3 regions of the Sinorhizobium chiapasense genome follow, and region 2 is predicted to be linked to each of the others. Evidence: predicted binding sites of a transcription regulator. Region 2 holds the regulator's gene; each other region holds the start of a gene.
What was found. The regulator LexA, encoded in region 2, represses DNA repair genes until DNA is damaged. The targets are predictions, from matches to a motif close to TGTTCNNNNTGTGTTCNG.

Region 1 (3,276 bases), 920 kb from region 2:
GGCGGAATGGTTGTCGGCGATGGCCGATATGCGCAATGATCTGGAGGGCCCCGTGCGGGGGCTCGTTCCTGCGATCGAGGAGGTATCAGGCTGCCTGAAGGCGGCGGGCGGCACGCTTGTACGCATGTCCGGCTCCGGCGCCACCTGCTTCGGCCTGTTCGACAGCGACGAAAGGGCGCATCGGGCCGCCGAGCGTATTTCCGCCAGCCATCCGGAATGGTACGTTTGCGCCGCGCGAACCACAGCGCCGCGCATCCGATCAGGCGCGCAAAGGTCGCTGTAGCACTTTGAATTGCTGCATGATTCCTTAAATCGATTCCGATTTAAGGAATCATGCAGCAGAGGGAGAGGATAGCACCCAATGCCTGGCATCGACGAAGGCCGCTCCTTCATTCCCGTCGGCATTGCCGTTCTTACGGTATCCGACACGCGCACGCGCGCTGACGACAGGTCAGGCGACACGCTTGAGGCGCGCATCCGTGAGGCCGGCCATCGGCTCGAAGCAAGGGCGATCGTCCCGGACGACCGGCAGAAGATCTACGATCAAGTGAGGGCCTGGACGCTGGACGATGCGATCGACGTAGTCATTACCACCGGAGGCACCGGCTTCACCGGCCGCGACGTGACGCCGGAGGCGCTTGAGCCCCTTTTCGAAAAGCGCATGGACGGCTTTTCCGAAGTGTTTCACAGGATCTCCTACGAGAAGATCGGCACGTCGACGATCCAGTCGCGAGCCACGGGCGGTGTCGCCAATGCCACGTTCATCTTCGTCCTGCCCGGATCGCCGGGCGCCTGCAAGGACGCCTGGGACGGCATCCTGAAGCAGCAGCTCGACTATCGGCACATGCCCTGCAATTTCGTTGAAATAATGCCGCGGTTGGACGAGCATCTCAAACGCGGCTAGAGCGGGATGAGGAAAGGTGTGTGCGGTTTTCCGCCCGCATCCCGCGTCTCGACTTGTTAGAATCGATCACGTTCATGATTTTAGGTCGATCCGACCTAAAATCATGAACGTGATCTGGCGCGTTCGGCAGCGGCCGCAAATTATTCCGCATCCTGCTTCAGGTTGTTCCCCGCGAAACAGCCGGCGTCACAGTCACTTGCTAAATTCCACCTCGTCAGCCGGCGCGGGGTGGCCGAAGGCAAGACCGATCATCCATCCTCAAGCGCAGCGAAGACAAATCATCCCACGACACGGGCGGGGGAAGAGCAGGATGCATACGACATGCCGTCCCTTGGATTGCATGGCAAGCCATTTTCGCTAGCAAGGTCATTTGAGAGCCGCTTCGGGGGGTGCCGCGAACAAGACAGGCACCCCATTCTTGCGATCGATACCTACAGCGACCTTTGCATTGCTGCATATCTTTAACCCTAAATCGGCTACGATTTAAGGAAACATCCAGTAGCCAGCGACTACTCCGCTGCCGGTCGCTTGCCGGCCGCTACCCAGGCGGGAACAAGCTCAGTCACCAGTTTGCGCGCGGCACGAATATTGACCATGTCGCTCAGCCGCATGTTCGCGCGGGCGACGGCGATCGCATCGCACTTCTGCATCAGGAAGCCTGTCTCAAGTGGGCGCGCCCTGCGCGAGAGGCGACTTAACAGCGGGCGGCGATGCATTCGTGAGGGAGAGAACCGCGCCGGATTTCTGTTGAGCGACACATATTCAAGAAGCTCGTCCACCCAGCGCCCTGTAGGCCGTGCGCCCGGCTCCAGGAACATCAACCATTGGCCGCGTGCCGAACGGACAATGTCGCCCAGGTCCCAATCGACGCAAAAACGGCAGCCAGCAGCATCAGCGACACGCAGCGAACCGTCTTTCGAACCGTGATCGAGAATGATGACGTCACTGACGAGGCCCTCCACGGCGCCGGCAACAAGCACCGACAGCGTCTGCGCGAGTTCGGCCTCGTTGTCCCGTGTTTCCATGATGATCGTCAGCATAGTCGTTCCTACCGCATTGCACTCACAAATGCTACAGGCACCGGGCTTGCCCGGTTCGGCATGCTCGGTGGTGATCTCCTATCGCTCAGATGCTCAAGTTTGTTCTTGCTTTGTTCCGCCTTCTGCGATAGGAAAATAATCAGCAACGAAACGGAGCCCGTCTGTTTCCGAGGAGATATCGATGACCGAGCTGTCTCAATTGAGGCAGGGCGCCCTTGCGCCCGCCAACACCGCGGACATGGCCGAAGCAAGGATCAAGGGAACGGGCCTGAGGATCGACATCGATCGCCGGCGCGGCCGCGGCGCCGGCCTCAACATGTCGGGTCGCTTCGAACCGCAAACACGCGAGGTCTTCGACGACGGTTGGGAGAGCATCGAGGAACTGCCGCCCTTCAAGACGGAGGTCCAGGTCGAGAAGCCCCGCGCGGTTATCACGCGCAACGAGTCTCCGGACATTGGTTTCGACCGTTCGATCAATCCCTATCGCGGCTGCGAGCACGGCTGCATCTATTGTTTTGCCCGCCCCACCCATGCCTATATGGGCCTCTCGGCGGGCCTCGATTTCGAGTCCAAGCTTTTCGCCAAGCCGGACGCCCCGCGTTTGCTGGAGCGCGAATTGGCAAGGCCAGACTACAAGGTTCGCCCGATTGCCATCGGCACCAATACCGATCCTTATCAGCCTATCGAGAAGGAATGGCGGATCATGCGCCAGGTTCTCGAAGTGTTGAAGGCGGCAAACCACCCGGTGATGATCGTCACCAAGTCGGCCATGGTGACCCGCGACATCGATCTGCTTGCCCCGATGGCGGAAATGGGTCTCGCGCGGGTCGGCATTTCGGTAACCACACTCGATCGAAAACTGGCGCGCACGATGGAGCCGCGGGCATCGACGCCGACAAAGCGGCTCGAGGCGATCCGCGCCATCTCGGATGCGGGCATCCCCACCGGTGTTCTGGTTTCACCGATCATTCCGGCGCTGAACGACCATGAGATCGAACGCGTGCTCGATTCGGCGAAGACGGCGGGCGCGTCGGAAGCGAGCTACGTGCTGCTGCGGCTGCCGCTCGAAGTAAGCCCCCTCTTTCGCGACTGGCTGCTGCGCAATTATCCGGACCGCTACCGCCACGTCATGTCGCTGATCCGCTCCATGCGGGGCGGCAAGGACTATGACGCCGAGTTCGGCAAGCGCATGAAAGGGGCCGGTCCTTATGCCTGGCAGATCGGCCGGCGCTTCGAACTTGCTGCCAAGCGCCTGGGGCTAAACCTGACGCGCCGGCAACTCAGGAATGATGTCTTCGTGCCGCCGCTCGGAATGGGGGTGCAACTGTCACT
Region 2 (3,276 bases):
CAGGGATCATCTGCGCCGCAGAAGTGAGGCTGCTAATACAAATGCTTTTTCGATTTGCCAAGCGGTTTTTCAAAAAAAATGACAACGTCCGTTGCGCGGCTGTGGAGAAGGCCCCAATTCTGGGGAGGAGCATGAAAGAGGAATAATGACGAACGGCAGGAAAGAACGACATTTCGGCATCGACCCGCAGACCCACGAGCTCGTCCTCGGCAAATGGCGTATGAACTTGCCCGACTCACCGGTGCTGCGAATTCTTGTTGGGACGCTCCTTGTGGTGGGCGGCGTATTGGGCTTCCTGCCGGTGTTAGGCTTCTGGATGATTCCTCTGGGGCTGCTCGTGCTTTCTCACGACATACCGGCCATCCGCCGTCGTCGCCGCAAGCTGGCGGTCTGGTGGGCGCGCTGGCGCGGCCAGCAAAATTCTTCCGACAAATCCTGAAAGGCACATGCGGCCGCGGGGTGCCAAGCGCGCATTAGCGGAGCGCTGGGGGGAACGTGGATGACCTGGCGCCGTCCCACCTTTTTCGAACCACTCCCCTTGCACTCCTCATAGATTCGTTCTAAACGCCGGCCATCGCTTGATCGATCGAGCGTGAGAGGCCTCGTGGCGGAGTGGTGACGCAGAGGACTGCAAATCCTTGTACCCCGGTTCAATTCCGGGCGAGGCCTCCAAAGCTTTTACTTCAAGAAAATCAACGATGAATGTGTAGCCGGACGCTGTGTGAGTGTTTGGCTTACGGCAAAACCGTTTGGCCCGCGCAAACGCGATTCGCGGCGATCAGTGCCATCATTAACGGATTGGCCCTCTGCAAGGCGGTAGAGCAGGGCCTTTGGTTTTGGCCACCCGAGTTGCAGTGTGATTTTCTCCAGCGCCGCGCGTCTGCTCAGGTGCGGAAAGGGCGCTGTAGCAATTTGAATCACTGCCGCAAGTCGCATTGCTGAGCCCGACTCACCAGCCCGTCTCAACTAGTGATAGCGGCGAATAAGGCCGACGAGCTTGCCTTGGATCTTGACGCGGTCCGGTCCGAATATCCGCGTTTCATAGGCCGGGTTGGCCGCTTCGAGCGCGATGGATGCGCCCTTTCTGCGGAACCGCTTGAGCGTTACCTCCTCATCGTCGACAAGCGCAACGATGATGTCGCCGGGATTGGCCGTGTTCGTGTTCCGAATGATCACGGTATCGCCGTCGAAGATACCCGCCTCGATCATCGAGTCGCCCTTGATCTCGAGCGCGTAGTGTTCGCCGTTGCCGATCATCTCGGCCGGGATGGAAATGTCATGAGTGTTGTTCTGGATCGCGGAAATCGGGACGCCGGCCGCGATCCGCCCCATGACCGGCACGGAAACCGATGCAGTATCGCTCGGTGGCGCCGATTTCGTCGTGGCGGCAGGCGCGGCAGGTGGCTTGCCCAGGCTGCCTTCGATCACGCTTGGCGAGAAGCCACGCCGTGGCTGCGGGCTCGTGGTGTAGGCCTCGGGCAGCTTGATGACTTCGAGCGCGCGCGCCCGGTTGGGAAGACGGCGAATGAAGCCACGCTCTTCAAGCGCGGTGATCAACCGGTGGATGCCCGACTTGGAGGCGAGGTCCAATGCGTCTTTCATCTCGTCGAAGGACGGCGGCACCCCGGATTCCTTCATTCGCTCGTGAATGAACAGAAGCAATTCCTGTTGCTTGCGGGTTAGCATGGCGCGTCACTCCAGAGTCGCGAAACAAATCAAGAACAGACACTATCTGTTCCATATGTGTTCCGCAAGTACCTAAAATTCCGTGAATTTCCCTGGCCGTTGCGAAATCCTCCGGCAAAGCGGGCGGTTGCTCCGCCGACGCCTCGCCGTGAACCACGTAAAGGGCGGGCTACGCCGGTTTCACATCTCCGTCAGCTTGGTGAGAGCTCCGGAGTTTGCGCGTGTTGCGGCTGTGATCTCCTGGATCAGGGCCTGGCTCGCCACCGGAATCGAGACGTCCGATCGGAAGATCAGTCCCACCTTCTGCGGCGGCACGAACTCGTGGATGTCGAGCTGAGCGGATATGTCGATCTCGACCAATGAACCTGTCTCGAGCTCGATGCGTACGGCGTCCTGGCGCACAAGGCCGATGAACTCGCTCTTCTGGAGAATGTTCTTGACGAACATCGGGGAGCCGCTGCGCAAAACCGATCTCTTGAATTCCATGCCTACAAGCTTGCGCAGCGCGCCTTCGAGATCGCGGTTGCCGGTCAATACCACCCAAGGATACTGCGCCAGTTCGTTGAGTTCGATCTGATGACCGTCAAGCATCGGGTGACCGGCGCGGACGACGAGGATCATGGAATCGAGATAGAGTTCGCTCTGTTCGACATCGGGTGGAAGGTCCTCCGGCTCGAAGAGGGTCGCGATCAGGAAATCGAGATCCCCCAGCAGCAATGGGCGGATCAGGTCGCTGCGGGTGCCATTGGCAATGTTGATGGTGAGGCGCCGCTCGTCGGTCACAAGTCTGAGGATCGCGAATGCCAGCGTGCGGCTGTCCGGGCCAAGCGGAGCGCCGACGTTGATCTCGCCTGATCCAAGTGTGCGGATCGCTTTGATATCGCTCTCCATCTTGCGCATCTCCGCCGCAATGCGCCGGGCATGATCGAAGACCGCCTCGCCGAAAGACGTAAGCGTGATGCCGCGCGGCCCGCGATCGAGCAGCGGCACTCCAAAAGCATATTCGAGCATCTGGATGCTTTTCGAAAGCGCCGGCTGGGAAAGATTGAGGCGTTGCGCAGCCTTGTTCAGGCTCCCCAGTTCAGCGACTGCAAGGAATCGATTGACCGAACGCAGATCCATATTTCACCTCCCCGAGAAACTGGATTTGACGATAATCAGTTCTAACTTTTGGTTTGAACGATATCAAATCATTCTTCTTGATTTTAGAACTTCCGGCCCGCAGACTTCGATCATTCCCGGCGGCTACCAACGATTTGCGCACGGGAAGGCCGAAGCGAGAAGTCCTTCAGGACGGGGTTGTACGAAGCCGTGAGGAGACGGCGTCGCACAACCGAAGCGACGGTCGAGGAGGAGCATTTCCGGACAGTCCGGATTCAATCATCGCCTGATCATGGTCGGCCTTCAGGGAGCGCGCCGCGCGTCCCAACGGTTTCGGCTGGCTTTTTTCAAGGCACGGGGAGGATTGCATGTCAGTAAGAGTTGGATTCGTGGGCGTCGGCGCAATGGGATTGGCCATGGCATCACACGCGCTGAAGGCGGGATTCGCAGTAGCGGCCTACGACCTCGACGCGGAATGTCTCGCCAAGG
Region 3 (3,276 bases), 370 kb from region 2:
ATCCGAAGGTGATGATCTGCGCCACCTGCTCGCGCCCGTATTTGCCCTGAACGTAGCGGATGACCTCTTCACGCCGGTCCTGGCAGAAGTCGATATCGAAGTCCGGCATCGACACACGTTCCGGGTTGAGGAAGCGTTCGAACAGCAGCGAGAAACGCATCGGATCGACGTCGGTGATCGTCAGCGCATAGGCAACGAGCGATCCCGCACCGGAGCCGCGGCCCGGGCCGACGGGGATGTCATGCTGCTTGGCCCATTTGATGAAGTCGGAAACGATCAGGAAGTAGCCCGGAAACTTCATCCGTTCGATGACGCCGAGCTCGAACGCCAACCGCTCGCGATAATCCTCTTCCTTGTAGCCGGGCGCCATTCCGAGCTTCGCCAGGCGATGCTCCAGCCCCTCCTCCGCCTGTCGGCGAAGCTCCGCAGCTTCCGCACGCTCTGCTTCCTCCGGGTCTCCCGAAGCCCCGGTGAAACGCGGCAGGATCGGCCCGCGCGTCTTCAGCATAAAGGAGCAGCGCCGGGCGATCTCGATCGTGTTCTCCAGGGCTTCCGGGAGATCGGCGAAGAGCGCCGCCATCTGCTTGCGGCTCTTCAGATAATGGTCCGGGGTCAGCCGGAAACGGCTGTCGTCCGAAACCATTGCGTTGTGCGCGACCGCCATCAGAGCGTCGTGCGCGTCGTAGTCAGCCGGTGCGGGAAAGAACGCCTCGTTTGTCGCCACCAGCGGCACATCAAGGCGATAGGCGAGTTCGATCATACGGCTCTCGTGGCGCCGGTCATAATTGCCGTGCCGCTGAAGTTCCATATAGAGCCGGTCGCCGAAGAGCTCGATCAACGCCTTGAGGCGGGACTCGGCCACAGCCGATGAGCCCGCCTTCAATGCCATGTCGATCGGGCCGCTCGCCGCCCCCGTCAGCGCGATCAGACCATCCGTCCCGCCCTCGGCCAGCCATGACCGCGTTATTCGTGCTGCCTGGCTGCCCTCGCCGTCGAGATAGGCGCGGCTGACGAGGTCGACGAGCCGGACGTAACCAGTGTCGGTTGCGGCGATCAGCACGAGCGACGGCAGCTTCACAAGCTGATGATGATGACCGCGCCGTTCGGCTTCCGCCTCGTCTTCCATGTCGATCGACAACTGGCAGCCGATGATCGGCTGCAAGCCGTCATCCGCCGCCTTCTGCGAAAATTCGAGCGCAGCAAAGAGATTGTTGGTGTCGGCGATGCCAATAGCCGGCTGGTCATCCGCTACAGCCTTGCCGATGACTTTCTTCAGCGGCAGCGCACCCTCGAGCAGCGAGAAGGCCGAATGCACACGCAAGTGTACGAACTGCGGATCCGTCGCAGTTGCGCCCTGCCCAAGGCTCTCGTCATTCGCCATCGTTGCACTCCGATTCCCGTTCGGAGCAGAGGATATCCCGTTTCCGGTCCTTGATGTCCAGCGTAACGACCGGAACTGCCGTCTTTTTCAACATTGCATCCGGGAAGCGCTGATTCGGCGTGCCGGGGCCGAAGTGTCACAACCCCAGCGCAATCACCGAGATGCTGGCGATGAACAAGCTCATCGAGGCGAAGGCGGCGAGATCACGAACGAAATCAGTCATAACATGGCTCCTTTTCCGCTATTGTTTTTCTTTTGTTCTATTTTTGTTCCATAGTCAAGCAAGCCCGCATAAAAGATCCCGCAATTCAAAGCTCATGGTTAATACGCCACGGCAACAGCATCGGGGACCGCGAGTGTGAGCATGTGAGCCGGCCCGCATTGAATGCATCAGGTCGCCGCCACTCACCGATCGACGCGAAGCAAGGGCGTCAGATACGAGAGTTTGTTCTCTTTTTGTTCTTTACAAGCTGGCTGCGTTGCGGCATCTTCGCTGGCGAGAATGGGAGAACGCTGATGTTCAGCATCGAGGAACTCACCGACTTTATTGTCGAGGCGAAATCGAAGACCTATGTCGGCGACGGAGCTGCACTTCCCGCCTGCAGGCCCGGCTCGCGCGATATTGGGCACCAGCGCGGCGCGTGGCGTTATCTCGACAGCTATTTCGGCGGAACGGATTTTGCCGGCCAGGAAGCTGTCTGGCACGATGGCAACCCGCGCTGGGCGATGAATTATTTCGGCCGCATCACTCGTCCGGATTTGATCGATGCGCGACGGGCCGGCGCCGTCATCAAGGCGGCATTACGGACGATGTATAACGACAAGCGCCATTTCCTCGGCGGTATGGAATACCAGCACGCCTATGGTTGCTATATCGACAGCAGCCGCGGCGGCACCGATCACTTTTCCGGACGCGAGGTCATTTTCGTCGATGGCGAAGAAGCCTACGAGCTCGATTATCGCGGCGGACTCATCGTCCCCTGACGCTGCCGCGGCGCGCATCTTTTCAGACCCGCAAAGCGCGCCATAGCATTTCGAATCCGCGTAGGGCGGCGCCTTGAGGCTACTTCAGTTCGACGACCTTCCCGTCCTCGATCGTTACACGGCGGTCCATGAGGGAGGCGAGTTCATGGTTGTGCGTCGCAATTAGTGCCGCAAGTCCCGACTGGCGCGCCAGCGCCTCCATCGCCTCGAACACATAACCGGCGGTCTCGGGATCGAGATTGCCGGTCGGCTCATCGGCCAGGAGAACGAGCGGCGCATTGGCCACGCCGCGGGCGATGGCGACACGCTGCTGCTCGCCACCGGAGAGCTCGGCCGGCCGATGGCTGCCACGGTGGCCGATACGCATATAGTCGAGCAATGCGGCGGCTCTCTTCGCCGCTTCCGCCTTCGGAAGGCCGGCGATCAGTTGCGGCATCATGATGTTCTCCAGCGCCGAGAATTCCGGCAGGAGATGGTGGAACTGATAGACGAACCCGATCTCCTTGCGCCGGATCGCCGTGCGCCGGTCGTCGCTGAGCCCGTTGCAAGCCAATCCGTTCACGACGACCTCGCCTGCGTCGGGGTGCTCGAGCAGGCCGGCGACATGTAGGAGCGTCGACTTGCCGGTCCCGGAGGGCGCCACGAGCGCGACGGTCTCGCCGCTTCGCAGCGTGAAATCTACCCCCTTGAGGATCGGCAGGTAGGTCTCGCCCTCTCCGTAATGCCGCTCGATGCCAGAGAGCTGCAGTGCCACACGCGCATTCATTTTGCGTTCTTGTCCTTGTTATTCGTACCGCAGGGCCTGCACCGGATCGAGGCGCGACGCACGCCAGGCCGGGAAGATCGTGGCAAGGAAGGAAAGGGCGATTGCCATGACGACGACGGCGATCGTTTCGTCCGCATTCATATCG

Region 1: RB548_RS02880 (PA0069 family radical SAM protein) is a predicted target of LexA. The motif match lies at 2,045-2,062, and genes of this name have one in related genera.
Region 3: RB548_RS05590 (DUF5680 domain-containing protein) is a predicted target of LexA. The motif match lies at 1,638-1,655, and genes of this name have one in related genera.

What each region holds. Positions count from the first base shown of each region.
Region 1 covers NZ_CP133148.1:623,533-626,808, reverse strand. The annotation lists gene RB548_RS02895 (4-(cytidine 5'-diphospho)-2-C-methyl-D-erythritol kinase) at 1-283, shown strand, start outside; gene moaB (molybdenum cofactor biosynthesis protein B) at 362-904, shown strand; gene RB548_RS02885 (glycosyltransferase family protein) at 1,414-1,944, opposite strand; gene RB548_RS02880 (PA0069 family radical SAM protein) at 2,126-3,276, shown strand, end outside.
Region 2 covers NZ_CP133148.1:1,540,423-1,543,698, forward strand. The annotation lists tRNA gene RB548_RS07455 (tRNA-Asn) at 1-6, opposite strand, end outside; gene RB548_RS07460 (hypothetical protein) at 146-439, shown strand; tRNA gene RB548_RS07465 (tRNA-Cys) at 599-672, shown strand; gene lexA (transcriptional repressor LexA) at 967-1,686, opposite strand; gene RB548_RS07475 (LysR family transcriptional regulator) at 1,867-2,808, opposite strand; gene RB548_RS07480 (NAD(P)-dependent oxidoreductase) at 3,156-3,276, shown strand, end outside.
Region 3 covers NZ_CP133148.1:1,168,411-1,171,686, reverse strand. The annotation lists gene dnaE (DNA polymerase III subunit alpha) at 1-1,381, opposite strand, end outside; gene RB548_RS05590 (DUF5680 domain-containing protein) at 1,898-2,365, shown strand; gene RB548_RS05585 (ABC transporter ATP-binding protein) at 2,445-3,131, opposite strand; gene RB548_RS05580 (lipoprotein-releasing ABC transporter permease subunit) at 3,150-3,276, opposite strand, start outside.